Regions from separate parts of the Photobacterium sp. HL06 genome, predicted to be linked through region 1. Evidence: predicted binding sites of a transcription regulator. Region 1 holds the regulator's gene; each other region holds the start of a gene.
What was found. Region 1 encodes CRP, which controls carbon source genes, mostly activating them, when cyclic AMP is high. Its sites were predicted from a motif close to TGTGANNNNNNTCACA; they were not measured.
Positions count from the first base shown of each region.

Region 2: recB (exodeoxyribonuclease V subunit beta) is a predicted target of CRP. The motif match lies at 1,954-1,969, and genes of this name have one in related genera.
Region 3: pyrG (CTP synthase) is a predicted target of CRP. The motif match lies at 3,221-3,236, and genes of this name have one in related genera.

Region 1 covers NZ_CM183914.1:265,945-276,783, reverse strand. Annotated here, with positions in the region: gene AC51G0_RS01285 (ABC transporter ATP-binding protein) at 1-1,278, shown strand, start outside; gene AC51G0_RS01280 (TIGR02444 family protein) at 1,296-1,742, shown strand; gene AC51G0_RS01275 (LysE family translocator) at 1,749-2,348, opposite strand; gene AC51G0_RS01270 (aminotransferase-like domain-containing protein) at 2,477-3,877, shown strand; gene AC51G0_RS01265 (hydrolase) at 3,897-4,868, shown strand; gene AC51G0_RS01260 (YheU family protein) at 5,249-5,467, shown strand; gene AC51G0_RS01255 (phosphoribulokinase) at 5,632-6,501, shown strand; gene AC51G0_RS01250 (OsmC family protein) at 6,812-7,216, opposite strand; gene crp (cAMP-activated global transcriptional regulator CRP) at 7,489-8,121, shown strand; gene AC51G0_RS01240 (hypothetical protein) at 8,371-8,565, shown strand; gene AC51G0_RS01235 (DUF1338 domain-containing protein) at 8,637-9,431, opposite strand; gene astD (succinylglutamate-semialdehyde dehydrogenase) at 9,478-10,839, opposite strand, start outside.
Region 2 covers NZ_CM183914.1:627,082-637,920, reverse strand. Annotated here, with positions in the region: gene recB (exodeoxyribonuclease V subunit beta) at 1-1,786, opposite strand, end outside; gene recC (exodeoxyribonuclease V subunit gamma) at 2,099-5,548, opposite strand; gene AC51G0_RS03135 (TDT family transporter) at 5,693-6,670, opposite strand; gene AC51G0_RS03130 (LysR substrate-binding domain-containing protein) at 6,813-7,700, shown strand; gene AC51G0_RS03125 (DNA-3-methyladenine glycosylase I) at 7,722-8,408, opposite strand; gene AC51G0_RS03120 (YebG family protein) at 8,492-8,791, shown strand; gene dapD (2,3,4,5-tetrahydropyridine-2,6-dicarboxylate N-succinyltransferase) at 9,032-10,063, shown strand; gene AC51G0_RS03110 (DUF2799 domain-containing protein) at 10,120-10,446, opposite strand; gene AC51G0_RS03105 (multidrug effflux MFS transporter) at 10,511-10,839, opposite strand, start outside.
Region 3 covers NZ_CM183914.1:553,329-564,167, reverse strand. Annotated here, with positions in the region: gene eno (phosphopyruvate hydratase) at 116-1,417, opposite strand; gene pyrG (CTP synthase) at 1,498-3,138, opposite strand; gene mazG (nucleoside triphosphate pyrophosphohydrolase) at 3,342-4,145, opposite strand; gene relA (GTP diphosphokinase) at 4,279-6,501, opposite strand; gene rlmD (23S rRNA (uracil(1939)-C(5))-methyltransferase RlmD) at 6,542-7,885, opposite strand; gene barA (two-component sensor histidine kinase BarA) at 8,042-10,813, shown strand.

The sequences.
Region 1 (10,839 bases):
ATCCATATCGAGAATCAGACCCTGAACAGCTACACCGGTAACTATTCATCGTTTGAAAACCAACGGGCGGAAAAGCTTGTCCTGCAGCAGGCCATGTACCAGAAGCAACAAAAGCAGATGTCACATATGCAGTCGTATATTGACCGCTTCCGTTACAAGGCTAGCAAGGCACGCCAGGCACAAAGCCGGATCAAGGCGCTGGAGCGAATGGAAAAGGTGCTACCGGCCCAATTCGATAACCCGTTTAGTTTCGAGTTCAGAGAACCGTCTGCCCTGCCTAATCCCATCATGATGATGGATCAGGTCGCGGCTGGTTACGGTGACAACCTGATCCTAGAGAAAATCCGCCTTAACCTTGTCCCGGGGAGCCGGATTGGCCTGTTAGGCCGCAACGGTGCCGGTAAATCGACCCTTATCAAGCTGCTGTCCGGCGAGCTGCCAGCACAAGCGGGTGATCTGACCTACTCGCAAGGCGTTAAGATTGGCTACTTTGCCCAGCATCAGCTGGAAACCCTGCGTCTTGATGATACGCCGGTACAACACTTGGCGCGTATTGCCCCGCAGGCAACCGAACAACAACTCCGTGATTATCTGGGCAGCTTCGGTTTCCTTGGTGACAAGGCCCTCGATAAAGTCGGCCCGTTTTCCGGTGGTGAAAAAGCCCGCCTGGTACTGGCTCTGATTGTCTGGCAGCGCCCTAACCTGCTACTGCTTGATGAACCGACCAACCACCTTGATTTGGATATGCGCCAAGCCCTGACGCTCGCCCTGCAATCGTATGAAGGCGCGATGGTCATTGTCAGCCACGACCGCTACCTGCTGCGGGCGACAACTGACGATTTGTACCTAGTGCACGATCGCCACGTAATGCCATTTGACGGTGATCTTAATGACTACCACAAGTGGCTGACCGAGCAACAGCGAAACGAACGTCGCGAATTACAGGACAGCAAACCAGAAACAACCAAGGACAACAGCGCAGCATCGCGCAAAGAGCAGAAACGACTAGAAGCAGAGTTTCGCAAACAAACTGCACCACTGCGTAAGAAAATCGACAAGCTGGACAAACAGATGGAAAAGCTGTCCGCAGAGGTCGCGGATGCAGAGACGCAGCTGTCTGAACCTGCGATCTATGAAGCAGAAAACAAAGTGCGCCTGAACGAGCAGCTAAAACGCCAGGGAGATGCAAAATCATCGCTTGAAGAGGTGGAAATGGAATGGATGGAGCTGCAGGAAGAGCTGGAAGAAATGGAAAGCCAACTCAATAGCGGCAGCTAATACCAACACCTCGTTCCTTGCAACTAAGCAAGCAGGACTATTGGCAGTTCAGCCTGAGCCACTATGCTCGGGCTGGCGTCCAACCAGCCTGTTTGGCTCTGCAGAATGATTACCAGGGCAACGTGAATCTTGCCCTATTGCTGCATTGGCTGGATACGCAGCATATCAGCCTGGCTGATCCAAAGATCAATGCACTAGTTACCGGGCTCAGATCTAGCGATACCCGGTTGCAGCAATATCGCACTATGCGTAAGCAGTTAAAACCACAGCTGGATCAAGCCGGGTACCAACAGCTATTGGCTTTCGAACTGGAGCTGGAAAAAAGCCAGCAGCATGATCTGATCGAACAGCTCAATCACTTCACATACCCTAGCCCCGAGCCAGCTACAAATGGCAACCTTGCCCGTTATTGCCAACAGCTCGGTGCATCAACACTCTTGCCCCAGCTTCAAGCCCTGCCATAACAGGCACTACCAGATCATCACCACGCAGCCAGCCGTCAGCGTTCCCATTACCGAATTAAACACCCTGCGAGCTTTGGCACTATGCAACCAGCGGCCAATCAAGGTGCCAAAGCTAGCCCATATTGAAACACTCGGAAAACACACCACAAAAAAGATCCCGGCAACGAGCGCCGCAGATTGCCAATATAGTTCCCCCGCAACCGTGAAGGTACTGATTGCCGTCACCGACATCATCCATGCTTTCGGATTCACATACTGGAACATTGCCGCAGCCCAAAACGTCATTGGCCGACTGTTTTGTTGATCGGTGCGGATAGCAGAGCTGGCCGAGGCGATCTTCCAGGCCAAATACAACAGGTAAGCACTGCCGACCCAACGCAGCAGCTCATGCAGGAATGGAAAACGGGTGAACATGACCCCGAGTCCTGCCGCCACCAGCACAATCATAGAGACCAGGCCCGTGCCAATCCCCATCATATGGGGCAATGTCCGCCAGTAACCAAAATTGGCCCCCGATGCCGTCACCATCAAATTATTCGGCCCCGGCGTCCCTGTCATGGTTGCCGCAAACGCAGCCAATGAAATGATAAATTGCCATTCCCACATTGTTCTCAAACGCCTCCCTATCAAATTGTATCGGTACAATTGGCGATTCACATTGATCAAGCCTGCTAAATCGTACAAAATGAACCCTAACAGCAGGATTTATCCAGATCAAAAGGTTTATTGTCACCATGACAATCATGAACATTGTACTGACACCTTCAACCGACACTCACAAAGGTGAACCACTTTACCGCCAGATCGCCGATGCCATTGAGCAACATATCGCATCGGGAAAACTGCCAGCCGGGCACAAGCTGCCGACCCATCGCGCCCTGGCGGACCAACTCAAGGTGACTGTCGGTACTGTTACCCGGGCCTATGCCGAGGCTGAGCGGCGGGAGCTGGTAGAAGCGCGAGTCGGAGCCGGGACTTTTGTCTGCCAGCACGATACTCCTAGCTGGGTATATAACTACTCCGCCCAGGAAGAGGAAACCTGTAACCTTGGCCACAATATCCCACCCTGTATTGATCGCGCGGAGATGCTGAAGCAGGCAATGGCCAGCTTGTCCCGTCATCCTGAGCAGCTCAACCAGATGATGCTATACCATGATCCGCAAGGGCTGGGTACGCACCGCCAGGTGATTGCTCGCTGGCTGCAAGGCAAAGGCCTCGATATTGATCCTGATCGCATGCACTTCACCTCAGGGGGGCAGCATGCCGCCCAGCTGATCCTGTCTGCATTTTGTCGCCAGGGTGATACCCTGCTGGTTGAACAAGTCACCTACCCAGGGTTTCTCAGCCTCGCCAGGCAGCAGCAAGTCAGTGTCAAGCCAGTTGAACTTGACCATGAAGGGATCATACCGGCCAGCCTTGAAGCCGCCTGCCGCCAGTACCAGCCGCGGATGCTCTACTGCACCCCGACACTACAGAACCCAACCACAGCCACCATGAGCGAGCAGCGCCGTGAGGAGATCCTGGCTATCTGCCGCCAGCATCAAGTGTTACTGGTTGAAGATGATGTCAATGGCCTGCTGCCGCAGCAACGCCCGGCGCCCATGCTCAACCTCGCCCCAGAGCAGGTGATCCACATTGGCGGGCTGTCAAAATGCCTGGCACCGGGATTACGGCTGGGTTATATCCAAGTCCCGCAAAAGCTTCAGCAGCGGCTCAATACCGCCCTGCACAATCACAGCCTGATGATCAGCCCGCTACTCACAGGATTGGCCTGTGAGCTGATCCAAAAAGGCGATGCCGATCGGGTGCTGCAGCAAATACACCATGATATCGCCCAGCGCCAACAGCTAGTCACCCGGCATTTGGGCCGCTTTGCAGTCCAGCACACGACAGGCAGCTTTCATGTCTGGCTGACACTACCAGACTATTGGCGCCTCAGCGATTTCGTCAAGGCAGCAGAGCAACATGGGGTGATTATCAAGTCGGCTGAAATGTTTACCCCACCAGGCGCAACCATTCCCCCGGCAGTCCGGCTGGCCATTAGCGCACCTTTTACCCACCAGAAGCTGGAACAGGGCTTGCAAATATTGGCAGAGCTGCTAGAAAAAGATCCGATGAACGACTTTCCCCTGTAGCCAGAAGGAATAGCTGCCGATGATGCCTTTTGAGCCCGCAAGCGGGCTACGTAACGCTCACTTACAAACTTTGCTGCCACGCTTTCTTCGCCGCAAGCCTCTGTTTACGCCGATAGAACAACGGATTGAAACACCGGATGGTGATTTTCTGGATTTAGCCTGGACAGCTCCTGCCGCGGAGCATCCGGCCAACCAACCCATTATGATCCTGTTTCACGGCCTTGAAGGCAGCTTCCACAGCCCTTATGCCAACGGATTACTACATGCAGCCAGCCTGCAGGGCTGGCTGGGTGTCATGATGCACTTTCGTGGCTGTAGCGGAGAAATAAACCGTCAGCCACGCGGCTACCATTCAGGTGAAACCTCAGATGCGGCTTTTTTCATTGACTGGCTACGTAGGCAGTATCCTGACACTCCGTTTTTTGCCGTCGGGGTATCGCTCGGTGGCAATATGCTGGTTAACTATCTGGCTGAAAAGGGAGTATGTTCAGAGCTTGAAGCGGCACAGGTGATATCCCCGCCATTAAACCTCGCCTCATGCTCGGATCGGATCCAGCAAGGGTTTTCTAGGGTCTACCAGCAATACCTGTTAGGCTCGATGAAAAGAAACCTCAGCCTTAAAATTGATGCTCTGCCAGATGAAATGCCTCTGCCAGCACAGCAGGTACAGCAAATCAGCTCGCTGTGGCAGTTTGACGAGCAGGTAACAGCTCCTCTGCATGGCTTCAAGGATGCCGCCGACTATTACCAGCGCTGCAGCGGCATTGGGAAACTTCAGCAGGTCAAAGCCCGGCTGCGGATCATTCATGCCGCCGACGACCCGTTTATGACCTCAGCCGTGATCCCGACCCAGCCTCTGCCTGATAATATCGACTATCACCTGAGTCCCTTTGGTGGCCATGTCGGTTTTGTCTCCGGCTCGTGGCGCAATCCGCGTTTTTGGCTGGAAGAGACGGTACCGGAGTGGTTTGAAAAAGTTGCCAGAGACTAGCGCAGAGTCGTAGAAAGAAAGCTTGAACCCTATGATCCTATGGTCCTATGGTCCTATGGTCCTATGGTCCTATGGTCCTATGGTCCTATGGTCCTATGGTCCTATGGTCCTATGGTCCTATGGTCCTATGGTCCTATGGTCCTATGGTCCTATGGTCCTATGGTCCTATGGTCCTATGGTCCTATGGTCCTATGGTCCTATGGTCCTACAGGCACACTTTACGATCTAAAATTGAGGCTCAAACATTTTTCTTTTCGCTCCACCAGAACCTAGTTACTCGAAACTGTTTATCCATAGAGCCTCAGGGCCATAGAACCGCTCTACAATTTACTAAATTAACAATATAATCAGCCCATCTCCCACAACATTAGAAACCCGCTATGATTATTCCCTGGCAAGATATTGACCCAGAGACCCTGACAAACCTGATTGAACACTTTGTCCTGCGAGAAGGCACCGACTATGGTGAGAGCGAGCTGACGATGGAGCAAAAAGTGCAGCATGTCCGCCAGCAGCTTGCATCCGGCGAGGCTGTGATCGTCTTTTCCGAACTCCATGAATCAGTCGACATCAAGCTACGCCACGAGATGAGATCCTGAATAAGCGCCTAAATAGATTCTTAGACAACGAGCGCTGCCAATAATTATGGATGACCATATTGGGCAGCGGTATCATTTTTGGCTTCTAAGCCCGGGTTCTGCTTGACCTTCCTCCCCTAGCCTGTTAATAACTCTTTCCGTTAATGTTAACGACAGGGTTTGTCATGTCTGCAAAACATCCGATTATTGCAGTAACAGGGTCTTCAGGTGCAGGTACGTCCACCACCTCTGAAGCTTTTCGTAAAATGTTCAATATGATGAGCATTAATGCCGCCTGGCTGGAAGGGGACAGCTTTCATCGCTTTACCCGCCCGGAGATGGATGTCGAGATCCGCAAGGCCAAAGAACAAGGCCGGCACATTAGCTACTTTGGTCCCCAGGCTAATGACTTTCCGTTACTGGAAACGTTTTTCCGTCAATATGGTGATGATGGCAGTGGTAAGTTCCGCCGTTACCTTCATACATTTGACGAGGCCGTCCCTTACAACCAGATGCCCGGCTCTTTTACCCCATGGCAGGAGCTGCCGGAAAATACCGATGTGTTATTTTACGAAGGCCTGCATGGCGGTGTCGTCGACGGTGAGACCAATGTCGCCCAGCATGTCGATTTGCTTATCGGCATGGTACCGATTGTGAACTTAGAGTGGATCCAGAAAATCGTCCGGGACACCCGTGATCGTGGCCACTCCCGCGAAGCCGTAATGGAATCAATCGTCCGCTCGATGGACGACTACCTCAATTACATTACCCCGCAGTTCTCACGCACCCATATCAACTTCCAGCGGGTGCCGACGGTTGATACTTCAAACCCTCTCAGCGCCAAGGCCATTCCCAGCCTGGATGAAAGCTTTGTAGTGATCCGTTTTCGCGGGATAAAGAACGTCGACTTTCCTTATCTTCTATCGATGATCCAGGGATCCTTTATGTCGCGCCACAATACTCTGGTCGTGCCGGGCGGCAAAATGAGCTTTGCGATGGAGCTGATCATGCGACCACTGCTCCAGCAGCTGATCGAGACGGGGAAGATTGGGTAAAGCAAAGCGGGAAGCGGGAAGCGGGAAGCGGGAAGCGGGAAGCGGGAAGCGGGAAGCGGGAAGCGGGAAGCGGGAAGCGGGAAGCGGGAAGCGGGAAGCGGGAAGCGGCGCAGATTGTAGAAACCAAAAAGCGAGCGTCAACAAACTCTCGCTTTTTAATTTTCAGAAAATAATAGCTTGGAGAGCGATTTTATCCGCTTACGCTTCACGGAAAGTGTCACCTGACGACGCCAAGGCAAGCCTTCTCCACGCGTCTCGAAGCGAAGCGCCCTCGCCTCTTACACGAAGTGTAATACGCTTCCCGAAGTCATTACGCAGTGATAACTTCGTAAGAGTGCGTCATCTCCACCCCTTCACCCAACATCAGGCAGACCGAACAGTACTTCTGCAGCGAATCCGCAACCACTTTTGCCACCAGGGCGTCATCAAGCTCATGGCCCGTGACCACAAAATGAATATTGGCCGAGGTGAAAATTCGCGGAGCCTGCTCGCGGCGCTCGGAAGAAATTTGGGCTTCACAGGCTGTGATCTTCTGTCCGGCAGATTTTAATCCATCGACAACATCCACAGAGCTGCAACCTCCCGCCGCCATCAGTACCATTTCCATCGGGCTAGGTGCTTTCTCCCCCCCATTACCGTCCATGACGACGCTGTGGCCAGAATTTGACTGGCCTAGAAAAGTCATCTCTTCGACCCATTTCACTCGTGATTGCATAGCTTTCTCCTTACTTCAAACAGGGGGATTTGGCACTAACTCACAACTGTGTGATCATGTGCACACTTATGACTACAAAATGCCTATTTCAGATAGATCAATATCAAGAAATACGCGCCGAAAACAGATAAACTCTGAACTAATTATTCACGTGAGCTTGCAGCCCAGCGGCTGACTGAATATCCTAGACGGCGAACAATTCTATTGTTAGGCCCAGCCTCAAATTATAGGGATGTCGTTGTTGGGCAACAAACGCAGAGGAAGTTAGTAATATGGTTCCAGGTAAACCTCAAACAGATCCAACTCTAGAGTGGTTTCTTTCCCATTGCCACATTCATAAATACCCTTCAAAGAGTACTTTGATTCATGCGGGTGAGAAAGCAGAAACTCTCTACTACATCGTCAAAGGTTCTGTTGCCGTATTGATCAAGGATGAAGAAGGCAAGGAAATGATCCTGTCTTACCTTAACCAAGGTGACTTCATCGGTGAACTAGGCCTGTTCGAAGAAGGTCAGGAGCGTACAGCTTGGGTTCGCGCGAAAACACCTTGTGAAGTCGCTGAGATTTCATTCAAGAAATTCCGCCAGCTGATTCAGGTAAATCCTGACATCCTGATGCGCCTTTCAGCTCAGATGGCTAGTCGTCTACAAGTGACAAGCCAGAAAGTCGGTGACCTAGCATTTTTGGATGTAACAGGCCGTATCGCACAGACACTGCTGAACCTTGCGAAGCAGCCTGATGCGATGACTCACCCTGACGGTATGCAGATTAAGATCACTCGCCAGGAAATTGGCCAGATTGTTGGCTGTTCACGTGAAACAGTCGGTCGTATCCTGAAGATGCTGGAAGAGCAGAATCTAATTTCAGCTCACGGTAAGACTATCGTCGTATACGGTACTCGCTAAACCTCTAGCTCAGTGAGCTAAAATGATAAAAAGCCGCATTATGCGGCTTTTTTTGTATTCGCCATCATACCCGGCAGACATAATTACAGCGGCCTTAAACATAAATTGCAGCCACGGTCACGATAGTCCCCTTGCACTCCTCCTCATTAATGCTACATTGTGCATATGAATTGTATTCACCTCGCGGTCTGATCCAACGGTTGAGGAAATGGTATCAGATACGAACGGGATAACATGGAATGTAATGATATGGATATCGAACGCTTTGCACCCAACGCCGGCACGACGCCACCAGCCGTAATACATACCCTACCTACGACTGTCGAGCTTACCGGTTTCAGTGATCAGCGCCACTACCTGGAGCAGCAAACATCATTTGACCCATCAAACCGCCACCAGGATCATGATACCTCCTGGGTGCCACCGCTTGATAGCCAGCACTAATACCGACCTAAAAAAATATCCACGGTAACCAGTCGCTACCGTGGATATAGGGATCTTATGTAGATATTGGATTATTGATTGGTACTTTCAAAAATCTTATCGGCCGAGGCCTCAACAAAACCCCGGTAGAGCTCTCCATCCGCCATTGGATAGCGTTTGGCAAACTCATAGAAGCCACCTGGGATTTCCCGTACGCCATCAGTGAAGTTTACCGATACCCGATCAGCCATGGTTGAAGATTGCTCCAACATTACTTCAGGGCTACCTTTCACTTCTCCGCCCGACTCGTTGATTAAAAAGCCATTATGGCGCAGCAGATGGTTCACTTCGTGAATTTCGGTAAACTGCTCCAGCTGATTAATGCTAACCGTGAAATGATTAGCACCAAATCCATGAGCCGCCAGCCATCCGGCATATTCGCTTTCTGCCGCCAGGAGTTCATAGGTGGCAAAATCCAGATCCCATAGCCGCCCACCGTACAGAAAAGCGGGATCGTGCATCGCCGCTTCCGGTACCTGGTTCACCAAATCGCGTACCGTCTGCTGCAGCAATGACGAGAATTGCCCTACCATTAACTCACTGATAAACACCTTCGGTGCCAGTGGGTTAGGGTGCTCAAAATGCTCGGCATAAAGCTTCTTCGCCTCGAAGTGATATTTGCCACAAGGTTTATAGCCAATAGCAATAAACGGTGCGGCCAGGCGATCGAGCCCGACCTGGGGTAAATTAAATGTCCGCAGGGCGATATGGTCATTGAGCAGGGGCTCGCCTTCCTCCAGCAGATCATGCACCTGAGCCGCTGATGGACATAGTCGCTGGGTATAATCTTGCCACAGCGCGTTAAACAGTTGTTCGACCCTTTCCATGATGATGCAATCCCCTTATTGATAGATAAATAGCAACATTCAGTACTTACAGCGTGATGCCCGGTGACAGCTGTGCCGGTAACTCAGTTTGCTCACCTTCCATCGATGCCATTGGATAAGCGCAATAGTCAGCGGCATAGTACGCACTCGGTCGTAGGTTACCGGACGCTCCTGGCCCACCAAACGGTGCATCACCACTCGCACCTGTCAACTGACGGTTACGATTCACGATGCCGGCACGGATATGGTCAATAAAGTACTGCCACTCCTCATCACTGGTCGATACCAGGCCTGCAGACAAACCATACCGGGTGTCATTGGCCAGCGTCACCGCCTGCTCCAGATCCTGGTAGCGAACCACCTGCAGCAGCGGACCAAAATATTCTTCATCTGGAAGCTCTGCAATCTGGCTCACTTCAATTATAGCCGGGGTTACAATCGCCCCCTGGCCACGCTTGGCTTCAAGCAGCAGCTCGCCCCCAAAGCTTACCAGGTTGGCTTGTGCACGGATGATGCCATCCGCCGCCGCTTCAGATATTTGCGGCCCCATAAATGGCTGAGGCTCGGCAAACGGCCCATCAATATTGAGCTGTGCCGTGGCTGCTACCAAGCGCTTAAGCAGTTCGTCACCTTTTTCACCTTGCGGCAGGTACAGGCGGCGGGCACAGGTACAACGCTGGCCGGCACTGATAAAGGCCGACTGAATAATAGTGTAGACAGTTGCTTCCAGCTCGCCATAGTCATTTGAGATCACCATCGGGTTGTTGCCGCCCATCTCAAGTGCCAGCATCTTGCCTGGTTGTCCAGCAAACTGACGGTGTAGGATATGGCCAGTATTGGCACTGCCGGTAAACAACAGGCCATCAATGCCGGTGGAGCCTGCCAATGCCTCGCCCGTAGAACGCGCACCCTGCACCAGGTTAATCACCCCGTCAGGCAAGCCAGCCTGCTGCCACAGTTTCATGGTTTCTTCGGCAATCTTCGGCGTCAGCTCAGACGGTTTGAATACCACCGTATTCCCCGCTAGAAGCGCAGGCACAATATGGCCATTTGGCAGGTGGCCCGGGAAGTTATAAGGGCCGAAAACCGCCATGACACCCAGCGGACGGTGACGCAATACCGCCTGGCTCCCTGCAACTTCTTTCTGCTTATTGCCGGTACGCTCGTTATAGGCACGCAACGAGATTGCAATTTTACCCACCATCGCCCCTGCTTCCGTTCGGGTTTCCCACAACGGCTTACCGGTTTCTTCAGCGATAGTGTGCGCGATATGTTCACTGTTTTCTTTTACCAGCTCGGCAAAACGCTCAACGATGGCCTGGCGCTCGCTAAGCGCAGTTTTACGCCAGCTCAGAAGTGCCTGACGGGCACTGGCGACCGCTTGCTCAACCTGTTCGGCAGTCGCACC
Region 2 (10,839 bases), 360 kb from region 1:
ACAGATAGACACTGGCGATCCCCTGATCTGCCAATGCCTGGCGGATCATCGCCCCTTCTGTTCCGGTTCGAACCAGCACCGAGACATCGCCAGCCTGTATCGGCTTGGTTTTCTCGCCATCCACCAGCAGCGCTTCCCCTTGCTGTGACAACGTCAGGATTTTTTGGATCTCCGCCGCCGTCGCGGCCGCCATCACCTGATTGTAATCGCCTTTTTTCACCGGCTCGTCGGCATCCTGACGCCAGAAACTCAAGGCAGGCTGTTTTGTCCCGGCCAGTTGCCAGCTACGGCTGGCCGCTTTCGGGCTATGTTTGACCGGCAGGAAGGTGATGTCCTGATCATAAATAAACGGTCGTTGCGGCTGCTGGAAAATACAGTTCACCGCTTCCACCATTTCAGCCGTCGAACGCCAGTTGGTCCCTAGGGTGTAATGGGCCTTCACTTGGCGACGGGCCTGGATGTAAGTAAAGATATCTGCACCGCGGAAGGCGTAAATCGCCTGCTTCGGATCCCCGATCATAAACAGGCCGCAGGCGGACTCTGCCGACAATGCCTCAGCGCCACCTTCTGTATGCTGAACTTCACCATATACGGTATTAAAAATGCTGTATTGCAGCGGATCGGTATCCTGGAACTCATCAATCATTGCGACCGGAAACTGGCTGCGGATCCGAGCTGCCAGGCTACCTTCAGTGTCATTGGCCAATGCCGCGGCCAGCTGGGTTAGCAGATCATCGAACGACAGCCAACCTTTGCGCCGCTTCGCCTCGGCCAGCAGCTGACGGCATTCTTTTATCGCATGTGCCAGCAGGGGATCTTTGACATTGGGCTTATTGGCCAACAAGGTTCCAATAGCAGCAAACACCGGATGCTCAGGTGGAGCGCCTTTACTGGTCTTATCCAGCAGTACTTGCTGGTCAAACTTCTCCAGTGCCTTTGGCAGCTTGTACCCCGTGGTCTCCTGCTCTGCCCATGCACCGACTTCCGCCAGCGCTTTTGGCAGGCTGGTTTTGGTATAGCTGCGTTTGTTGACCCCGGAGCTGGCAATCAAATCCTGAAAATCGGCGGCATCAGCCCGCCATAGCCGCTTTACATGCTCAATGCGCTCAATATTGTCATCATGGACCTGCTGCAGCGATCCTTTCAGCTCCGGCGCGCGAATTACCACTTCGGCACCAGAGAGAAAAATATTGATCTCCCTTAGCAACGTGCCCGGCGATGACCAGATACTACGTACTTCGCCTGCCAGCGTACGCGGCAGCGGATAAAAGTTACGGCGCCAATAGTCGGCAACCACCTGTGCTCTCAGGTGGCTCTCTTCGGTGACAAACTCATTGTCAAACAGGCTACCGGACTCAAAGGCATTCTGGGTAAGCATCCGCTGGCAGAAACCATGAATGGTAAAGATGGCCGCCTCGTCCATTTGCCGCTCAGCCTGCAGCAGGATCGCTGCCGCCGCTTTGTGATCGAGCAGATCATCCAGCAAAGGTTTGATCACCGGATCTTCACTGAAACCACGGCTAAAAGCCAGTCGTGCATCGTGGATACGGCGCCGAATACGGTCACGCAGCTCAGCCGTCGCCGCTTCGGTGAAGGTTACGACCAGGATCTGATCAACGGTCAGCTCCCGCGGAAAGCAATTGCCACTATCGCCGTGGCCAAGCAGCAGACGCAGATATAGGCTGGCTATAGTAAAGGTTTTTCCGGTACCGGCCGATGCCTCTATCAGGCGGTTGCCATGAAGGGGGAACGTCATTGGCTGCAGATCCTGAGGCTCCGCCAGCATGATGGTGTGGCCGGTATCGGCCTGCTCAGGCGATTTTTGTTGTTGGGTCATAGGATGCGCGAATTCCTGTTGTTGATCGAAACACTGTCCGAACAAAATAATTTTTTGTGATCAGGCACTAATTCAAATGAATATATCGAATTAACTGACTATTTTATCTATTGATATGAGAGATATTTCACGGTTTCCCCCAGAGCCATTCGTTACTATCCGCGTCACGAAATCTGGTCTACCTCTGGACCTGTGGCCGTACAGCGAACACCCTACAAATAAAAATGATTTGCTGGCGGCCACGCTACATCTCTCCTGATATTAGCCGTCTTCTTCCACAGCCCTTAAATGCAGCAACGCAGGTTTTAGCAATTGCCCTGCCCATAACTGGAGATCGGAAGCTAAAACATCGTTCCATTCAGGCCAAACCCGGTTGATGTAGGCGTTGGTTCCTTCGCCTTCGAACATATAGCCACCATTAAAGGCTTCGGCCATTTTTGCTTTGGCTTTGTCTAGGGTTTTCTCATCGTCATACCAGTTGCCCTTCTTATCCTGGCAGGCCTGAAGGCCAGCGAGTACGGTGCGCGGGAAATAAGGCAGTGGCTGGGTCAACCCCTGATAATACGCCTCCACCAGCGCAGTCAGCTGAGTGCGGGCATACTCTGGGCTAACGGGATCCAATGTGTAGTGGGCATCGACACCAACCAGATGAGTCTGACTCGATGGTACGACCAAGGCCTGGCAAAGGTGATCAATCCAGCCCTGCAGAATATCCTGCGCCCGGACTTTACCCGGACGGTAACGCACCAGGCCACTATGAAAATAGTGCTTTAGCCAGCCCTGAAGCTGGATCTGGGACCCGGCAACCTGCAAGGATTGATCAACTTCGGTATCCGGCAGCGGTTTCTCCATCAACCCGGCGATTTTGTCTGCCAGTTTTTCAATCTGAACCCGCTCTTCCACCAGCTCCAGTTCACCAAACTCGGCCAGCGGCAACCCGCCTGACGCCTGCTGGTACTCAGCAAAGCGCTCGAACACCGCCTCTTTGCTGGTGTCACCACAGTTATAACTATCAAGGAAGGTCGCCAATAGATCACTGCGAAGCTGGAAACGGCTCAGGCCATCAAGCACAAACGGCTCGTCATCTTCCATTGCCCCTTTGGCCGATTCAAAAAAGACTTTAAGGCGGCGGTTGAAGAAATACTGTACCGGCAAGCGCCAAAAACGGGTTAGCTCGGCCAGTTCAAGTACCGGTTCCATTCCGGCTTCAACAGGCTCGGCATCTAACGGCTGATCCTGGAATACTTCTGCACAGACCTGCTCGCGGTTTGCCGCCGGCAACCACTCAGCAGCGAAACTCGGCGCCGCCCCCTGAAATGCCTGCGGGCTAAACGGTACCAGCGGATGACTATGGATCAGCGACTGCTCAAGGCGTGTAGCAGAGTGATCGACGGTTAACGCTTCATCGCCCTCTAGCATGTAACCTTGCTGGCAATATTCCAGCAGCTCGCTAACCAAGACCGACGGCATTTTTTCACTGTTATCCTGGATCGAGCGGCCAACATAGCTGATGTACAAGGTTTCCTGCGCTGACTGTATCGCCTCAAGGAACAGGTAGCGATCATCATCACGGCGAGAACGGTCACCGTATTTCCCCCGCCCGGCCATCAGGTCAAAGCCTTCAGGGGGAATAGATCGCGGATACACCCCATCATTCATCCCCAGCAGGCACACGACCTTGAACGGGATCGATCGCATCGGCATCAGAGTACAGAAGTTCACCTGGCCGGCCAGGAAACGCTGGCTGACCCGCTCTCCGGACAACTTATCATTGAGGTAACCTCTCAGCACCGCCGGACTAATATCAACAGCATAACCGGCATCATCCAACTGCTGCTCCAGCTGCTGCAACTTATCACGGATCATCCGCAGCACCATCTCACCGTCGGTATCAACCGCAAAGAAATCATCCAGCAGCTGATTCAATACTCCAATCCACGCCTCCACTGGCTGTGGCCGGGCCAGCTGCTGACGGTAATGCATCAACATTTCGATGAATAACCCAAGCTGGCCAGCCAGCTCGGCATCCATTCCCTGCACTTCATCGTAGGCCAATACGCCCTGGTACAAGCCGGAGCCCTGCGGCATAGCATAGCCGAGCAACATTCGCTGCAGGCCAAATAGCCAGGTATTCTGTTGCTGCTCAGGCAGCTGGAATTCGCTCGCGGTTTCCCCGTCGAGCCCCCAGCGGATCCCGACTTCTTCAATCCAGTGCTTAATGCACTCAAAGCGCTCGCTATCGAAGCCAAACTTCAACATGACGGCCGGCACTTCCAGCAGCTCCAGCAATTCAGACGCCTGGCAACGGCTTTCCGGCAGGCTCAGCAGTCGCAGGAAGGCCAGCAGCACCGGGTTTTCCTGATCCGCACTACGGTCTGAAATCGAGAATGGGATGTAACGCTCGCCCGGCGCATTGCCGAACACGGCCTGAATGTATGGGCTATAGCAGTTGATGTCGGCTACCATCACCACAATATCGCGTGGTGACAATTCAGGGTTGTCTGCGAGCATCGCCAATAAGTTGTCATGCAGCACTTCAACTTCACGCATCGGTGAATGGCAGGCATGGATCGCCAGCGACTTATCCTGCGCCGATACTGCCAGCTTATGGTGACTGGATTCAGTCAGCTCATCATTGATCCGATCTTCAAGGTTAAGGATATCGGCCTGGATTGAGTGCAGCAGAGAATCTGGCTCAATATCGACAAATGCTTCGACATCATAGGCTTCCATCTCTGACAATAAATACAGGTTATCGCGCCCCAGCTTACCCAATGAAGCCAGCAGGGTATTACCGACCGCACCTTCATGAGTGTCATCTACCAGATTATCTTCGATGTCACCTTTGAGCGGGGAAATAACTTCGCCACGCTCACTGTGATCAATACACCATTGCAGCTGTTGGCGCTGCTTAGCGGCCAGCCGAGCCAGATATTTTCGATCCCGTACTTCCCCCCAGTAGTGACGGCAAGGGTTAGTAAACATCAGGTGGACATCGATATGCTTGCCCAGGGCCGCCAACGCATCCAGGTAACGTGGTGGCAGTGCTGAAATACCAAAGACAAACAATCGTTTCGGCAGCCCCTCGGGCAGCGGTGCGCCACTTTGCAAATAGCCTTCAAGCGTCTCAATAAAGTTGTCATACAGGTTGGCACGATGGTACGGCGACTGATCAAGCCCCAGGGTATGATCATAGAGCGCCTGCCATAGCAGTGGTTGCCACGGATGGTCAGCCGTCAATTCCGGGTCAACCTGATCAGATTCCCAAGCTTGGATCCACTCCGGGCGATATACCAAATACTGGTCGAAAATATCTGCAATCTTTTCTGCCAGCTGGTAGCTTTTCACCTGTTGGTCGTCATCACTCAGGTAGCGCGCCAGTGGTTCAAATTCTGGTTTATCAAGCTGCTTCGGTAATACCTGCATCAGCTTCCAGGTCATGGCTTCTTTATTGAAGGCACTGCGTTGCGGTACATCGCTGAGCACCTCAGTAAACATATTCCAGATAAAGGTCGCCGGTAGCGGAAATTCAAGGTTGGCGGCAATACCAAGGGACTTGGCCAGCTCCAGTTTCAACCACTGCGACATACCCGGGCTTTGAACCAGGATTTGCTCCTGCTCAAACGGGTTGTCCAGCGGATCGAGGCGGATAAGTTCAACCAGAAGGGACTTCAGCAGATCCAGTTGGTTTGAGTGATAGACAGTAAACACGCAGATATCTCACGAACAGAGAAAATTACAACGATTGTCTACCAATAGGCTACTTGCTGCAAACAAAAAGGCCCGGCGATCCGTCATTTTACAGGGCGAAAATTCCGGGCAAGATACTCACATCAAAAAGCGTAGAAATGCTATTTACATCCCCTGTAGCTGTAGGTTAAGTAATTGGGTTATTGGACGATAATGAGCGAGATAGCGCAAAGCGACATAGCTCACCACCGCTGTTGCCATGTACAACTCAATAGTGGCAAGCATATGGACTTGATCGACATAATGCGCGGCGAAACCAAAATCCCCCATCCATGTCGCCACTTTGAACAAAGCCGTCACGCTGATCACCATCGGGAAGGTAAAAGCCGCGTACCCGGGGCTAAATGGCAAGCGAAGCAGGCGATAAAAAGCCACATAAATCACAAAGGTCATCAGCACCGCTACCCCTGCCAATAGGCCAATCACAACCGGTGAAGGCTCTTGCACTACAGTCAGGTAACCGGTCAGTGACAGGCTGGCCGGTGCCGCCATAATGGCAATCGTCGGTTTGGCCGCATCAGGAATCTCATGGCTAAAGATCAAGCGATAGATCATCACAGGCAGCATCACAGCATAAACCGCCATGCCAAAATACAACAATCCTTCCGCCAATGGACGCAGGACGCCACCAGGGAAAGCGACATCGGCCACAATGATACCGATAGGTGGAACAAACCAACTTGGCACCATGTGGTGGATCTTAAAATCAATCGCTCGGTGGTAAGCAAACAACACCAGGAAAATCAGGTGCAGGATCACCGCAAACAACCAAATCGCCTGCCCCATATAGGGGGCAAACTGGCCCACCGCTTTCGACACCACCATAATCCCCATGGCAAAGGTGGGAACGACACTGCCCGCCACAGGATGCATCAGATCATTCCACAGCAGTTTAGGATGACAAAGAAACTTGAGCAGCAACACAAATAACAAAACCGAGGCAATCGCCGCCCCTGTCAGTTGACCGTAACCGTTCAGCTCGGCACCGTTTTCCCAACTCCAGCCAAGGCTGGCGATCCCTAGCGCCAAACCCGCCATTGGGGTCGGTGCGCCTGCGATTTTGTTCTTAGTTGCCTTAATCATCTAATCCACTCCGTTTTCTGCTGCCTGATAGCTGGCAAAAACACTTTTTTCTGAACACCCGGTGAGTGTATAGAACCATGATCGTTTATAATATTTGAATATTTTTAAATTCAGTTTAAATAATACTGAACAAAGGAAAGACATGAATATTGCACTCAAACAGCTCAGAGTCTTTGTTACCGTTGCCCAGGAGCGGACAATCACAGCGGCCGCCGAGAAGCTCTTTCTCTCCAAACCAGCGGTCAGCATGGCACTGTCCGAGCTGGAAAAGCATCTAGAACACAAGCTGTTTGATCGCAACAACAACCGCCTGATCATCAACGAGCAAGGAAAACGCTTGCTTCCCTTGGCCGATGAACTGCTGGCACGCAGCAATGACATTGAGCAACTGTTTGATCAGGCGGGCCCGATTACCGGCAAGCTGAAAATCGGCTCCAGCGATACCGTCGGCAACCAAGTCACTCCTTTTTTGCTTCGTGACTTTCGCCACGCCAGCAAGCATGTTGACCAATGCCTGTTCATTTCCAATACCGCCCAGATCTGCCATAAATTAAGTGAATTTGAGCTCGATGTCGGCTTGGTCGAAGGTAAAGTGCAGCAACCTGATCTGGTTGTGCAGCCCTGGCTGAACGATGAAATGGTAGTAGCATGCCATCCCGATCACCCCTTAACCAAGGTAGGCAATCTAAGTTTGTCGGATCTGGAACATTCACAATGGATTTTGCGGGAGCCGGGATCAGGCACCCGGGAGTTTTTCCTCAACCGAATAGCACCAAGGTTGGAGGAGTGGCAACAAGCCTTTGAGCTCAATACCACCGAGGCCATCATCAATTGTGCAACGGCAGGGCTGGGGATCACCTGCCTGTCGCGCCTGGCGGTTGAGCATGCCGTGAAGGATCATCGACTGGTGATCCTCAACTTGCCGTTGGATATGCACCGCCAATACTGGCTGCTCTACCACAAGGAAAAGTATCAGAGCCCGCTGCTCAAGCTGTTTCTGGATTTTTGCCAGCAGTGGACACTGAGCTAAGCCGATCGAGCTAGCAATTGCCTAAAGACGATTGTCGCCGAGACTAAAAGCAATGATCTGGCTGATCTGGCACAGCGGGCGGCCTGTTTCCTGTTGCCAGTCGCTAAACGCCTGCTGGGTGGCCTGCAAAGATTTCTGGGTATCACGGCCGCCATCAATCACTCCCGTATTACGCAGATAAGCTTCAACATCGTGGCTCAGAATAAAGGTATCTTTACCCATAATCCTCAATGTATACGGCCCGGTATTACCACCGAGGCGCTTTCCGTGTTTTTTCAGGTAGCGCCATAAGCCGGTAATATCGTCTGCCGGCCAGTCGGCCACCATCGCCGCAAATGAACCATGCTCCAATGCTGCATCATGGATCATGTGGGCATTTTCAGGAATTGTCATCACCTTGCCTAAATGGCGAATGATCGCCGGATCGGTCGCTTTGCGTTCCCACATTTCCGTTGGCATCAGCAGCATTTTCTCGATATTAAAACCGAAAAAAACCTCTTCGAAGTTTGGCCATTTATTACGGACAACTTTCCAGCTCATCCCCGACTGGAAGACCTTCTGGGTAAACGCAGCCAGCCAACGGTCATCAGGAATTTCCTTTATTTCCTGAGCGCTTAAAGGAGTCGCCAACAGGCTTTCCAACTCGGCGTCTCCACCTTTTCTTTCGGCTGCTCGGGCATAAATATGGGTAAATTTTTCTTGCACCATCACATTAACACGCTTATCACTGGACATAGCCCTTTATGCTACTGTATAAACAGCCAGTAAATCAATTTCGGGAGAGGGTGACCATGGCTGTTATCGTCAAATATGTGGTTGAGCGCAACGGAGAAGAAAAGATGACTTTCACCTCTAAGTCCGAAGCCGACGCATACGACAAGATGCTGGATATGGCTGACGAGATGTTTACTTTGCTAGGCGAAAGTGAACTGTTCGAAGATGAAGCCAAGCAAGAAGAGCTATCGCTGTTCTTGGCGCAAAAACGTGAAGAAGTACTGATCGCACTGGGTGCCAAAAAGAAAGCGGCACCAAAAAAGAAAGCGGCGAAACCTGAAGCTGTTGCTGAGCAGCCGCAGGAAGATGCGGCGTAATCTTTGCTGTCGACAACTTCTACATGAATAAACCTCCATGCTGGAGGTTTTTTTATGCATGAAACTATACAAGCTAATTGTTAACCGCCTTGCTTTGGCAATAATTTCGTCATTTTTCACTGATTATCTACTCCCCCCTTCAATATCATGCCAACTGTCATTATGATAGTTTCAATCGTATACAATCTGCCTGCATTGCGGCGCAGAGCTCAACAATTTTGACATGGAGAACGATCACTAATGGCCAGCTTTTCACTTGCCCTAGGTACAGCGACTAAAAACCGTGACGGTAAAATCATTGAAGCTTTCTTCCCAACACCTGCTCTGGCTCCATCAGATGAGCTGATCGCAGCGGTAGCCACTGTTGTTGACTACAAAGAAGGCAACCAGGCCATTGAAGTCACTCCGGCTCAGTGTGCTGATCTGGCGGCGGCATTCACCGCTGCAGGTGATGAAAAAAGTGCCCAGTTTGCCACCAAGGCTACCCAGTCGACACAACCATTGGTCATCGTGGTTCTGGCTACTGATGAAGCACCAACCTCCGTTGCTGAAGGCTTCCTAAAGCTGCAACTGATCTCTAACCGCCTAGTCAAACCTCACGGTATTGTTTTAGACGGTATCTTCGGCCTGCTGCACAACATCGCCTGGACAAGCCAAGGACCAATTGATCTGCCAGAGTTAGCCGATCGCCAAATCGAAGCGCGCCTGAACGGCGAAGTGCTGACAGTAGATTGTGTAGACAAGTTCCCGAAAATGGTCGACTACGTGGTTCCTGCCGGTGTACGTATTGCTGATACCTCCCGTGTCCGTCTTGGCGCGCACGTGGGTGAAGGTACAACCGTTATGCACGAAGGCTTCATCAACTTCAACGCAGGTACTGCAGGTGTAAGCATGGTTGAAGGCCGCATCTCTGCTGGCGTAATGGTCGGCGAAGGTTCTGACATTGGTGGCGGCGCCTCTATCATGGGTACCCTAAGCGGCGGCGGTAAAGTGGTTGTCTCTATCGGCGAAAACAGCCTGCTGGGTGCGAACGCTGGTCTTGGTTTCCCTCTTGGTGACCGCTGTACGATTGAGTCAGGCCTATACGTTACTGCAGGCTCTAAAGTGCGTATGCTAGATTCTGAAGGCAAAGAAGTTGAAGTGGTTAAAGCCCGCGATCTTGCCGGTAAACCTGATCTACTATTCCGCCGCAACTCGGTAACGGGCCAGATTGAATGCCTGACCAACAAAACCGCGGTAGAACTAAACAGCGAGCTACACAGCAACAACTAAGCTTGCATCACTGCACCGCATAAAAAAGGCTGCCTCCTGGCAGCCTTATACCCAAACTAGTAGCCCCTATCAATCAGTCCATAGCTACCTTGATTGCTGTTACACTCATCCGGATACTCGGGATTGATAACAGTTCCGACATTTTTCTTGCCCGAGCAGTACTCAAACCGCCCTTGCAGGTATCCTGCCCGGTATTTTTCATATTCGGTTTCAGTCATAGCGCCTTGCTTATTCAAGCGCTTTTGATCCCACTCTCGATAACCTTGCTCACCATGATAGGTCCCTAGCTGTCCCCATTCTTTCTGTTGTGACAACTGGGCTTCATACTGGCTTGTACAGGCAGCCAAAACGATAGCGGCAGCCAGAAAAATTAACTTCGGCATAATGTAGTCCACCCTAAATTAGCTGCCTTAAGTATGGCCTAAATTTCAGGCACTACTATCGGGCTTAATTTAACGCTGCTACTGCTTCCCGACCACTTTCACTACGCGATCCATAATATACCAATACCAATCCAACACCGGCAGCCATTAGCATCACCCCACCCAGGTGCCATGCCTGGCTTATTCCTAACTTGAGTAAGGCACTGCTGATCAGCGAGGCAAAAACCATCTGGCAGGCTCCTGACAATGCAGACACCGTCCCCGCCTTATCGCCATAAGGCACCAGCAGCAGTGACTGCGCGCAAGGAAAGGCCATCCCATTGGCCATCGCCAGCAAGAAATGACCAGTACTCATCCAGACAGGCTCTATCGGTGCCAGGATCAATACAATGC
Region 3 (10,839 bases), 290 kb from region 1:
TGTGACTAGCGCCTAATACCAAACTCATTATTTATTCGGACATAAAAAAACCGCCTCACGAAGAGGCGGTTCAATAATTCAGGGTGATAAGTTCACCCTAAAGGTAAGCTAATAATTAAGCTTGGCCTTTAACTTCTTTAAGACCGTTGTAAGGTGCTTTCTCACCTAGTGCTTCTTCGATACGAATTAGCTGGTTGTACTTAGCAACACGGTCAGAACGGCTCATAGAACCAGTCTTGATTTGGCCTGCAGCTGTACCTACCGCTAGATCAGCGATAGTTGCATCTTCAGTTTCACCTGAACGGTGAGAGATAACAGCCGTGTAACCAGCGTCTTTAGCCATTTTGATTGCAGCTAGAGTTTCAGTTAGAGAACCGATCTGGTTGAACTTGATAAGGATAGAGTTAGCTACGCCTTTCTCGATACCTTCAGCAAGGATCTTAGTGTTTGTAACGAACAGATCGTCACCAACTAGCTGAAGCTTGTCGCCCATTAGCTCAGTCTGGTGCTTGAAGCCAGCCCAATCTGATTCGTCAAGACCATCTTCGATAGAAACGATAGGGTACTGGTTAGCAAGGTCTTGTAGGTAGAAGTTAAACTCTTCAGAAGTGAAGATTTTGCCTTCGCCTTTCATGTTGTAGTTGCCAGCTTCTTTGTCGTAGAACTCAGATGCAGCACAGTCCATTGCTAGAGTAACGTCTTTACCTAGTACGTAACCTGCAGCTTCAACCGCTTCTTTGATTGCAGCTAGTGCAGCAGCGTTTGATTCTAGGTTAGGAGCGAAACCACCTTCATCACCAACGGCAGTGCTTAGGCCTTTCGCCTTAAGAACTTTAGCTAGGTTGTGGAATACTTCAGCGCCGATACGTAGGCCTTCTTTAAGAGTTTTCGCGCCAACTGGCTGGATCATGAACTCTTGGATGTCAACGTTGTTATCAGCGTGCTCACCACCGTTGATGATGTTCATCATTGGTAGAGGCATAGAGAATACGCCAGCTGTGCCGTTTAGCTCAGCAATGTGCTCGTAAAGAGGCATGCCTTTAGCTGCAGCTGCTGCTTTAGCATTCGCTAGAGAAACAGCTAGGATAGCATTCGCGCCGAAGTTAGATTTGTTTTCAGTACCGTCTAGATCAAGCATTACCTGATCAACAGCAGCTTGGTCTTTAGCGTCTTTACCAACAAGCGCTTCAGCGATAGCACCGTTCACAGCTTCAACAGCTTTAAGAACGCCTTTACCTAGGAAACGAGACTTGTCGCCGTCACGTAGCTCAAGAGCTTCACGAGAACCAGTTGATGCGCCAGATGGAGCAGCAGCCATACCTACGAAACCGCCTTCTAGGTGAACTTCAGCTTCAACAGTTGGGTTACCACGTGAATCGATGATTTCACGACCTAGAACTTTAACGATCTTAGACATTGTGTTTCCTCTTGCTTTATCTTCAATTTAAAAGCTAAAAAAATAGCTGTAGCCATAACCGCTACAGCTATCCGTAATCCTTACTTATTCAGTTCACCGCGCTGGTTTTCGCCAGCCGCTTTTACAAAGCCTTCAAACAATGGGTGACCATCGCGAGGCGTTGAGGTGAACTCAGGGTGGAACTGAGCAGCCACGAACCATGGGTGGTTCGGGATCTCAATAATCTCCACCAGCTTCTTGTCTGCAGATAGACCAGAAATCTTCAGACCCGCTTTCTCTAGTTTCGGCAGCAGGTTGTTGTTAACTTCGTAGCGGTGACGGTGACGCTCATGAATAGTTGCGTTACCGTAAAGCGCACGCGCTTTAGAACCGTCTTGTAAGTGACATAGTTGAGAACCAAGACGCATAGTACCGCCAAGATCTGAGTTTTCAGTACGCTCTTCAACTTTACCTTCGCCGTCAACCCACTCAGTAATTAGACCAACCACTGGGTTTTTCGTTTCAGCGTTAAATTCCGTTGAATGCGCATCTTTCAGACCTGCAACATTACGTGCAAATTCGATCAATGCCACCTGCATACCCAGGCAGATACCTAGATATGGAATTTTGTTTTCACGTGCATATTGTGCTGTCAGGATCTTACCTTCAACACCACGTCCACCAAAGCCACCAGGAACTAAGATTGCGTCTAGGCCTTGTAGTGCTTCTGCACCTTTAGACTCAACGTCTTGAGAATCAACATACTTGATTTTCACTGACAGACGGTTTTTCAGGCCAGCGTGCTTCAAGGCTTCGTTCACTGACTTGTAAGCATCCGGTAGTTCGATGTATTTACCGACCATACCGATGGTTACTTCGGCTGTTGGGTTGGCTTCTTCGTAGATTACCTGTTCCCACTCAGTCAGGTTCGCTTCTGGTGCTGTAATACCAAAACGCTGACAAACAAGATCATCAAGACCCTGGGCTTTAATAAGCTGTGGAATTTTGTAGATGGAATCTACATCTTTCATTGAGATTACTGCTTTTTCCTGTACGTTACAGAATAGCGCGATCTTCGCACGCTCATTAGCAGGAATGTTACGGTCAGAACGACATACTAGGATGTCTGGCTGAATACCGATAGAAAGTAGTTCTTTTACAGAATGCTGAGTTGGCTTAGTTTTCACTTCACCAGCCGCCGCCAGGTAAGGAACCAGAGTCAGGTGCATAAACATTGCACGCTCGCGACCGAGTTCTACTGCTAGCTGACGGATTGCTTCCATGAACGGTAGTGATTCGATATCACCGACTGTGCCGCCCACTTCCACGATAGCCACATCATGGCCTTCTGCACCAGCAATCACACGCTCTTTAATAGCGTTCGTGATGTGTGGGATAACCTGAATCGTTGCACCTAGGTAGTCACCACGACGTTCTTTACGCAATACGTCCGCATAGACACGGCCAGCAGTAAAGTTATTGCGTTTAGTCATCTTGGTACGGATGAAACGCTCGTAGTGGCCTAAGTCAAGATCGGTCTCTGCACCGTCTTCCGTAACGAATACCTCGCCGTGCTGAATCGGGCTCATTGTGCCTGGATCAACGTTGATGTAAGGGTCTAGTTTCATCATGGTCACTTTTAGACCACGTGCTTCTAGAATAGCCGCCAGAGATGCTGCAGCAATACCTTTACCTAGTGAGGATACGACCCCGCCCGTAACAAAAATGTAATTCGTTGTCATGTTTAACCTGGAAGATTGGTGTAGAGGATTAAAGTGTTTCTGGACGGGAAATTAGTATACCAGACACACTTTATCGCCACAACGTGAAAACTATCACAGCATTGATCGATTTTTTTTGTTTCAAATCAAATATACCCAACAGCATGACTATTATGCCGCTTTGGATGCCGATATCCTGCCCTGACTGGTGGGTTTGGCACCGACTATCGCTCTCGTTGTTTTACCTTGTCCCACTCGCTATCGAGCATTTCCAGCGAACAATCGTCAAAGCGCTTCCCTTGTTCTAGCACACTTTTTTCAACTTCGCGAAATCGGCGCTCGAATTTTTTATTGGCCCGCTGCAAGGCCGATTCTGGCTTCACATTCAGATGGCGGCTCAAATTGACGACAGCAAATAACAAGTCACCCACTTCTTCTTCGATCTTACTTTGATCAGGTGACACTTGGATGACTTCTTCCATCACCTCGTCAATTTCTTCTTTCACTTTTTCAACCACCGGGCCGACCGTATTCCAGTCGAAACCGTGCTTGGCGCAACGCTTCTGAATTTTATCGGCACGGGTGAGTGCTGGCTGGGCTTTGGGGATATTCGCCAAGATACTGGTATCTTCCCCTTTCGCTTCACGTTCTTTGGCTTTCTCTGCCTCCCAGTTGGCATTGATTGCCGCATCATCAGCAAACTCAGTCTCACCGAAGACATGGGGATGACGGCGGATCAGCTTTTCATTTATTCCGGCAACCACATCATCAAACTCAAACAATCCCTGCTCTTTACCCAGCTGGCTGTAGAAGATCACCTGAAACAACAAATCCCCGAGCTCTTCACGCACGTCATTCCAGTCCTGCAGCTCAATCGCATCAGCTACCTCATACGCCTCTTCAATGGTATGCGGCACGATAGAGGCAAAGCTCTGCTTGAGATCCCACGGGCAACCTTTGTCCGGATCCCGCAATGTCGCCATGATCTCAACTAGCTGCTCGATCGATGTTTGCTGTTTATCACTCATAGTTGTCATTCTTGTGTTCTTTCATTCTGTTAAAAAAACGGGCGGCATTATGCCACCCGCTTCTCGCTTCTCGCTTCTCGCTTCTCGCTTCTCGCTTCTCGCTTCTCGCTTCTCGCTTCTCGCTTCTCAAAGCCTAGTACAGGCGCTTAGCCTCTGCGACATCCTTCACCTGCTCTACCCGCTTAAGCACCCGGCTCAATACTTCAAGATCCGTCAACTCCAAATCAAAGTCCATGATCGACATCTGTTTCTTGAAGTCGATGCGGCTCTTCATGCCCGCAACTTTGACTTTTTCGTTTGCCAGCGTATTGGTCAAATCTTTGATCAAGCCATTTCGTTCTGACGCCGTTACACGCATTGTTATGTTGTAATTACCGACAAACCCACCGCCCCAAACGGTGTGGATCATTCGCTCTGGGGCATGATGACGCAGCTCTTCAAGCTGCTCACAATCACTACGGTGCACCGAAATACCCCGGCCTTGTGTAACAAAGCCAATAATTTCATCACCTGGAATGGGCTGGCAACAGCGTGCAAGGTGAGTCATCAGGTTATCGACACCTTCAACAACTACCGCATCACGTTGCGGCTTTTTACTCTCGGCTTTATTGCTCGCCTCTGCCAGCTTTTCCAGCAGCTGCTGATCTTCTTCTTCCGCCGTAGGCTTATTAACTAACGCATTAATATGGTTAATGACCTGATTAATTCGTAAATCGCCACTACCCACCCCGGCATACAGCTCATCAGCCGAGTTGACGTTAAAACGCTTCAGGGCATAGGCTTCGGCATCTTTCAGTGTCGCACCTATCTTGGTTAGCTCTATTTCGAGGATCTCACGGCCGCCAGCGATATTCTTGTCGCGGTCCTGCTTGCGGAACCAGGCATGTACTTTGGCCCGCGCGCGGCTAGAGGTCACAAAACCCAGGTTTGGATTAAGCCAGTCACGCGACGGGTTTGGCTCCTTCTGGGTAATGATTTCAACCTGCTCACCCATTTGCAGATGGTAGGTAAAAGGAACAATACGTCCTTCAACCTTGGCCCCGATACAACGGTGGCCGACCTCTGAATGGATATGGTAAGCAAAGTCCAGCGGCGTCGCATTCAATGGCAAATCAACCACGTCCCCTTTTGGCGTGAAGGCGTAAACCCTGTCATCAAACACCTGGCTACGTAGCTCGTCGAGCATTTCGCCTGAGTCTGACATCTCTTCCTGCCACGCCAGTAGCTTGCGCAGCCAATTTATTTTCTCGTCATACGACGATTTCGCGCCTCCTGACGAGCCTTCCTTGTACTTCCAGTGTGCCGCAACACCCAGCTCCGACTCTTCATGCATCTGCTTGGTACGGATCTGAATTTCAATCGTCCGGCCTTCCGGGCCCAGCACTACGGTATGGATAGACTGGTAACCGTTAGGTTTAGGATTCGCTACATAGTCATCAAATTCTTTGGGCAGATGGCGGTACTTGGTATGCACCACCCCCAGAGCGGCATAACAATCTTGCAATTGATCAGCAATGATACGTACCGCACGCACATCAAACAGTTCATCGAAGGCCAAGCTCTTTTTCTGCATCTTGCGCCAGATACTATAGATATGCTTAGGGCGGCCATGAACTTCAGCTTTGATGTGTGACGCTTTCATGGACTCATCTAAGTCTGTCACAAAATGATCGATATATTGCTCACGGTCAATTCGGCGCTCAGACAACTGTTTGGCAATTTGCTTATAGGTATTGGGGTGGTTATAGCGAAATGCGTAATCTTCAATTTCCCACTTTAGCTGGCCGATCCCAAGGCGGTTGGCTAGCGGGGCATAAATATTGGCACACTCTTTTGCCGCCGCGCGGCGTACCTCATCCGGCTCGTCCTTCACTTCACGCAGGTTACAGATACGTTCAGCCAATTTGATCACCACGCAGCGGAAATCATCGACCATCGACAACAGCATACGGCGGATATTATCAACCTGGGCCGACTGCGCTGCCCCCTCAGTGGTTGCATTCAGCTGACCGATGGCAGCCATCTGGCCAACGCCAGTCACCATCTGAAAAATCGTATTGCTGTAATCTTCCTTCAGCAGTTCGTGATCATAGACGCCGGCCTCAACCAACGGGAATAGCAGAGCGGCAACCAGAGTATCTCGGTCCATACTCAGGGTCACCAGGATCTCCACCATTTCGCGGCCGCGCCATAGCAGTAACGGCGCTGACTCTTCCTCTGTCGTTAACTCGATACATCGCTGGTAGGTTTGCGTAATGCGTTTCGCCACTTTGGCGTCCTGTTGCAAACTCTCAACCCAAGATGAAAGCTCAAATGTATCATTTTCCTTCAAATGCGCACCGCGAACTGCGACCATTTCTCTATCCTGTTTTTTCTCAGTTAATGTTGAATAAACACTATTTTTTGCTGCCCATACTCTTTTTGGTAAACAGGGCCATAGACTCTAGGTGCCCGGTATGCGGGAACATATCCAACATCCCCAAGCGTTCCAACTGATAACCTTGCTTCAGCAATACCTGGCTATCTCTTGCCAACGTAGCAGGGTTGCATGAAACATAAACGACCCTTTCCGGGTTCAAATTAACCACATGCTGCATGACACCGGCAGCACCAGCACGCGCCGGATCGAGCAAAACCTTATTAAAGTGCTCTTGTGCCCACACCATCGTAGTCACATCCTGCTCTAGGTTTGCCTGGTAAAATGCAGCATTATTTTGCTTATTTATCATCGCGTTATCGGTAGCACGATGCACCATCTCATCGACACCTTCAACACCGACCAGCGTGTTTGCTCGTTTTGCCAGCGGCAGGCTAAAGTTACCCAACCCACAAAACAAATCCAACACCCGATCCTGCGGCTCGACTTCCAGCCAATCCAGAGCCTGCTGGACCATCTGTTTGTTTACCTCCCGATTGACCTGAATAAAGTCTTTCGGAGAAAAATACAGCTTCTGACCATCTAGCTCATAATACGGAGCCTGACCTGAAATTCTATCGATTGAATCAGATGTTGGGGCTAAATACAGAATAACATCGTATTGTTCGGCAAACTGACGCAGCAAGGTCATATCTTTGTCATTAAACGGCTGTAGGTGACGGATCAACACCACCCGGCCATTATCCGCTTCCACCAGCTCCACATGGCCCAGATGCTTCTGTCCCTTAAGCTGAATTAACAGACTACGAAGCGGAGGTAAAAGTTCATTTAATAATTGTGCCAGCACCGGGCACTGCTCAACATCAACAATCTCCTTGCTTTGCTTCTTGCGAAAGCCAAACTGCAGCTTTCCGCCTCCCGGATTAATACTGAACCGGGAGCAGCGGCGGTAATGTAGCTCACTCGCAACAATCGGCTCAGCCTGGGTAAAGTCCTGCTGTGTTTCCGTCGCTGCAAACTTGCTCATCAGTTCGCTCAACACCTGCTGCTTAGCCTCAACCTGTCCGGAATGGGATAAATGTTGTAAGTTACAGCCGCCACACTGGTCATAGATCGGACAATGCGGTTTAATACGTGCCTGGCTATCAGTAAGACGCTTAATCACTTTGGCACGCGCGTACTGCTTCTTGTCTTCGGTCAGCTGAACCAGCGCCTTTTCGCCCGGCAGCAGGCCGTCGACAAAGACAGGTTTTCTGTTGATATGACCAATACCGGCGCCAAGGTGATCCAGGCGGCTGATGACGATTTCTTTATGCTTGGTATCGGTTAATTTTCGTTTTTGAGGCTTAAAAAAGCGTGCCATAGTGTTTTGACTCACGGAACAGATAAACCAAACTGAGTGATGTTATCGGCAGTTTGGTATTAGTTGATTGTCGAATAGCCATAGTTTCATTAAGCTAACGGCCACAGATGGACGACAATTCTCCCACAGAATCGCATTCTTGTAATTAAGAGAACCATGACCAAATATGGACTTCGTGCCAGGGTCTTCACCCTGACATTAGCACCGACGCTGATTATTGGCCTGCTATTAAGCGCATTTTTTACTATGAGCCGTTATCGGGACCTCGAACATCAGCTGATTTCGACCGGTGCCAGCATCATCGAACCCCTTGCGATTTCAACCGAATATGGGATGACAGACAAAAACCGCGAAGCCGTTCGCCGTCTGATCAGCTACGCCCACCGCAAGCACTCACAGATAGTCCGAAGTATCGCCGTCTTTGATGCCAGCAACCAACTGTTTGTCACCTCGAACTTCCACCGTAATTTTGAAGCATTGATGTATCCGGATGAACAACCGATCCCGATGCTACTCGATACCCGGCTCAACGAAAACTCCCTCATTCTTCGCGCCCCGATTTTAAGTGAAGGCCAGTTCAGTTCCATATCGGTACCGGGATACCAGGCCAAGGCATTGGGCTACATTGCGCTGGAACTGGATTTGAGTGCCTTGCGTCTGCAGCAATACCAAGAAGTATTCACCGCCCTGATGGTGCTCTTGCTTGGCCTGACACTCTCTTCCCTGTTTGCCTACCGGCTGATGAAAGATGTCACCCGCCCAATTTCGCATATGGTTAGCGTGGTCGACCGGATCCGCCGGGGCCACCTCGATATCCGCATTGAGGGCCAGCTGCTTGGTGAGCTCGATACCCTGAAAAACGGTATCAATGCCATGGCCATCTCGTTGTCGGAATACCACATCGAAATGCAACAAAGTATCGACCAAGCAACCTCTGATCTGCGTGAAACCTTAGAGCAGCTGGAGATCCAGAACGTCGAGCTAGATATCGCCAAGAAGCGGGCCCAGGAAGCCGCGCGCGTGAAGTCAGAGTTCCTGGCCAATATGTCGCACGAGCTACGTACCCCATTGAACGGGGTGATTGGCTTTACCCGGCAAATGCTGAAAACCCGCCTCAGTACCAGCCAGCAGGATTACCTGCAAACAATTGAGAAGTCGGCCAACAACCTGCTGACAATCATTAATGACATTCTCGATTTCTCAAAACTGGAAGCCGGTAAGCTATTGCTGGAAAACATCCCGTTCGACTTTACCGAGTCATTGGATGAGGTCATGAAACTGCTGGCAACAAGTGCCCATGAAAAAGGCCTTGAACTAACACTGAAAATTGACAACCGGATCCCAACCGGGCTGATCGGCGATCCGCTGCGCATCCAGCAAGTGCTGACCAACCTGATTGGTAATGCGGTGAAATTTACCGAGCGCGGCAATATTGATGTCTCGGTAGAGCTGAAAACCGATAAGGACGAAAGCGTCGAGCTGCAATTTATGGTACGTGATACCGGTATCGGCATCTCTGAGCGCCAGCAAGCGCAGCTATTCCAAGCCTTCAGCCAGGCGGATGCCAGTATTTCCCGCCGTTATGGCGGTACCGGGCTGGGGTTGGTGATCACCCAGAAGCTGGTCACCCAAATGGGCGGTGAAATCAGCCTGACCAGCCGCCTTCACCAGGGCTCAACATTCTGGTTCAGCCTACGTCTGACCAAAACCGATCTGCCAGTGTCCCAGCCCATTGATACCTCATCACTGAACGGCAAGAAGCTACTGCTGATCGAGCCAAACATGCAGGCTGCCTCCGTAGTCCAGCAACGGTTAATTAGGGCTGGCGTCCATGTCACTTACCGCTCGACAATGCCGGAAGATGCCGAGCACCACCATTTTGCGCTGCTCAACCTGACGCCGGGTGAGCAGCCTCCGATTGCGAGCCTGCTGGATATGGTGTTCAAGGCAGAACAGCTCACCGACAAAGTGATGGTTTGCTTGCCAACAACCGAGCTGGCATTGTCTGAGCGCCTGGTCAACGCCGGAGTATCCGCCTGCCTGCCAAAACCGCTGGCTCACCGCAAGCTACTGGAAACCTTAATCAGCGAACCCGACATGCTCTCTGAGCCTGCGCCGCAATTATTACCAGAGCCAAGCCAAAGCATCCTGCCGCTTACCGTAATGGCGGTCGATGACAATCCTGCCAACCTGAAACTGATTTCTGCCCTGCTTAGCGAACGCGTCGAGACAGTGATCACAGCGACGGGCGGCCGCAAAGCAGTGGAATATGCCCACCAGAAAGGGTTTGATCTGATCTTCATGGATATCCAGATGCCAGAAATGGATGGCGTCACCGCCTGCCAGGCAATCCATAACACCGAGCTCAACCACAGTACACCCGTGATTGCCGTTACTGCCCATGCCATGGCCGGTGAGCGGGAGCGCCTGATCAATGCAGGCATGGATGACTACCTGACCAAACCTATTGAAGAACACATCTTGCAGCAAATTCTAGCGAAATGGACGCTTCCTCACGATGCCGACACGAATCCGCTTGCCGCTTCGGAGTCAATTATTGAGCAGGAAACCACCACACCGACAGTCAATATCAATACCAGCTGGGATTGGGATCTGGCCCTCAAGCAAGCGGCTGGCAAGGAAGAGCTGGCCAAAGACATGCTGCAAATGCTGCTCGACTATATGCCGGAAGTGGAAATGCTGGTCAACGAAGCTTTGGATGGCAAAGACATTGAGCTATGGCCACCTATCCACAAGTTGCATGGCAGCTGTGCCTACAGCGGTGTCCCTCGCCTGAAGAATCTATGCTATACGATTGAGACAGCGCTGAAGGCTGACGCAACGGCAGAAGATATCGAACCAGAGCTGTATGAGCTGATTGACGAAATGAACAATGTGGTAAAGGCGTCAAAGGCGTATCGGCATTAAGAGCGGAAGCGTGAAGCGTGAAGCGT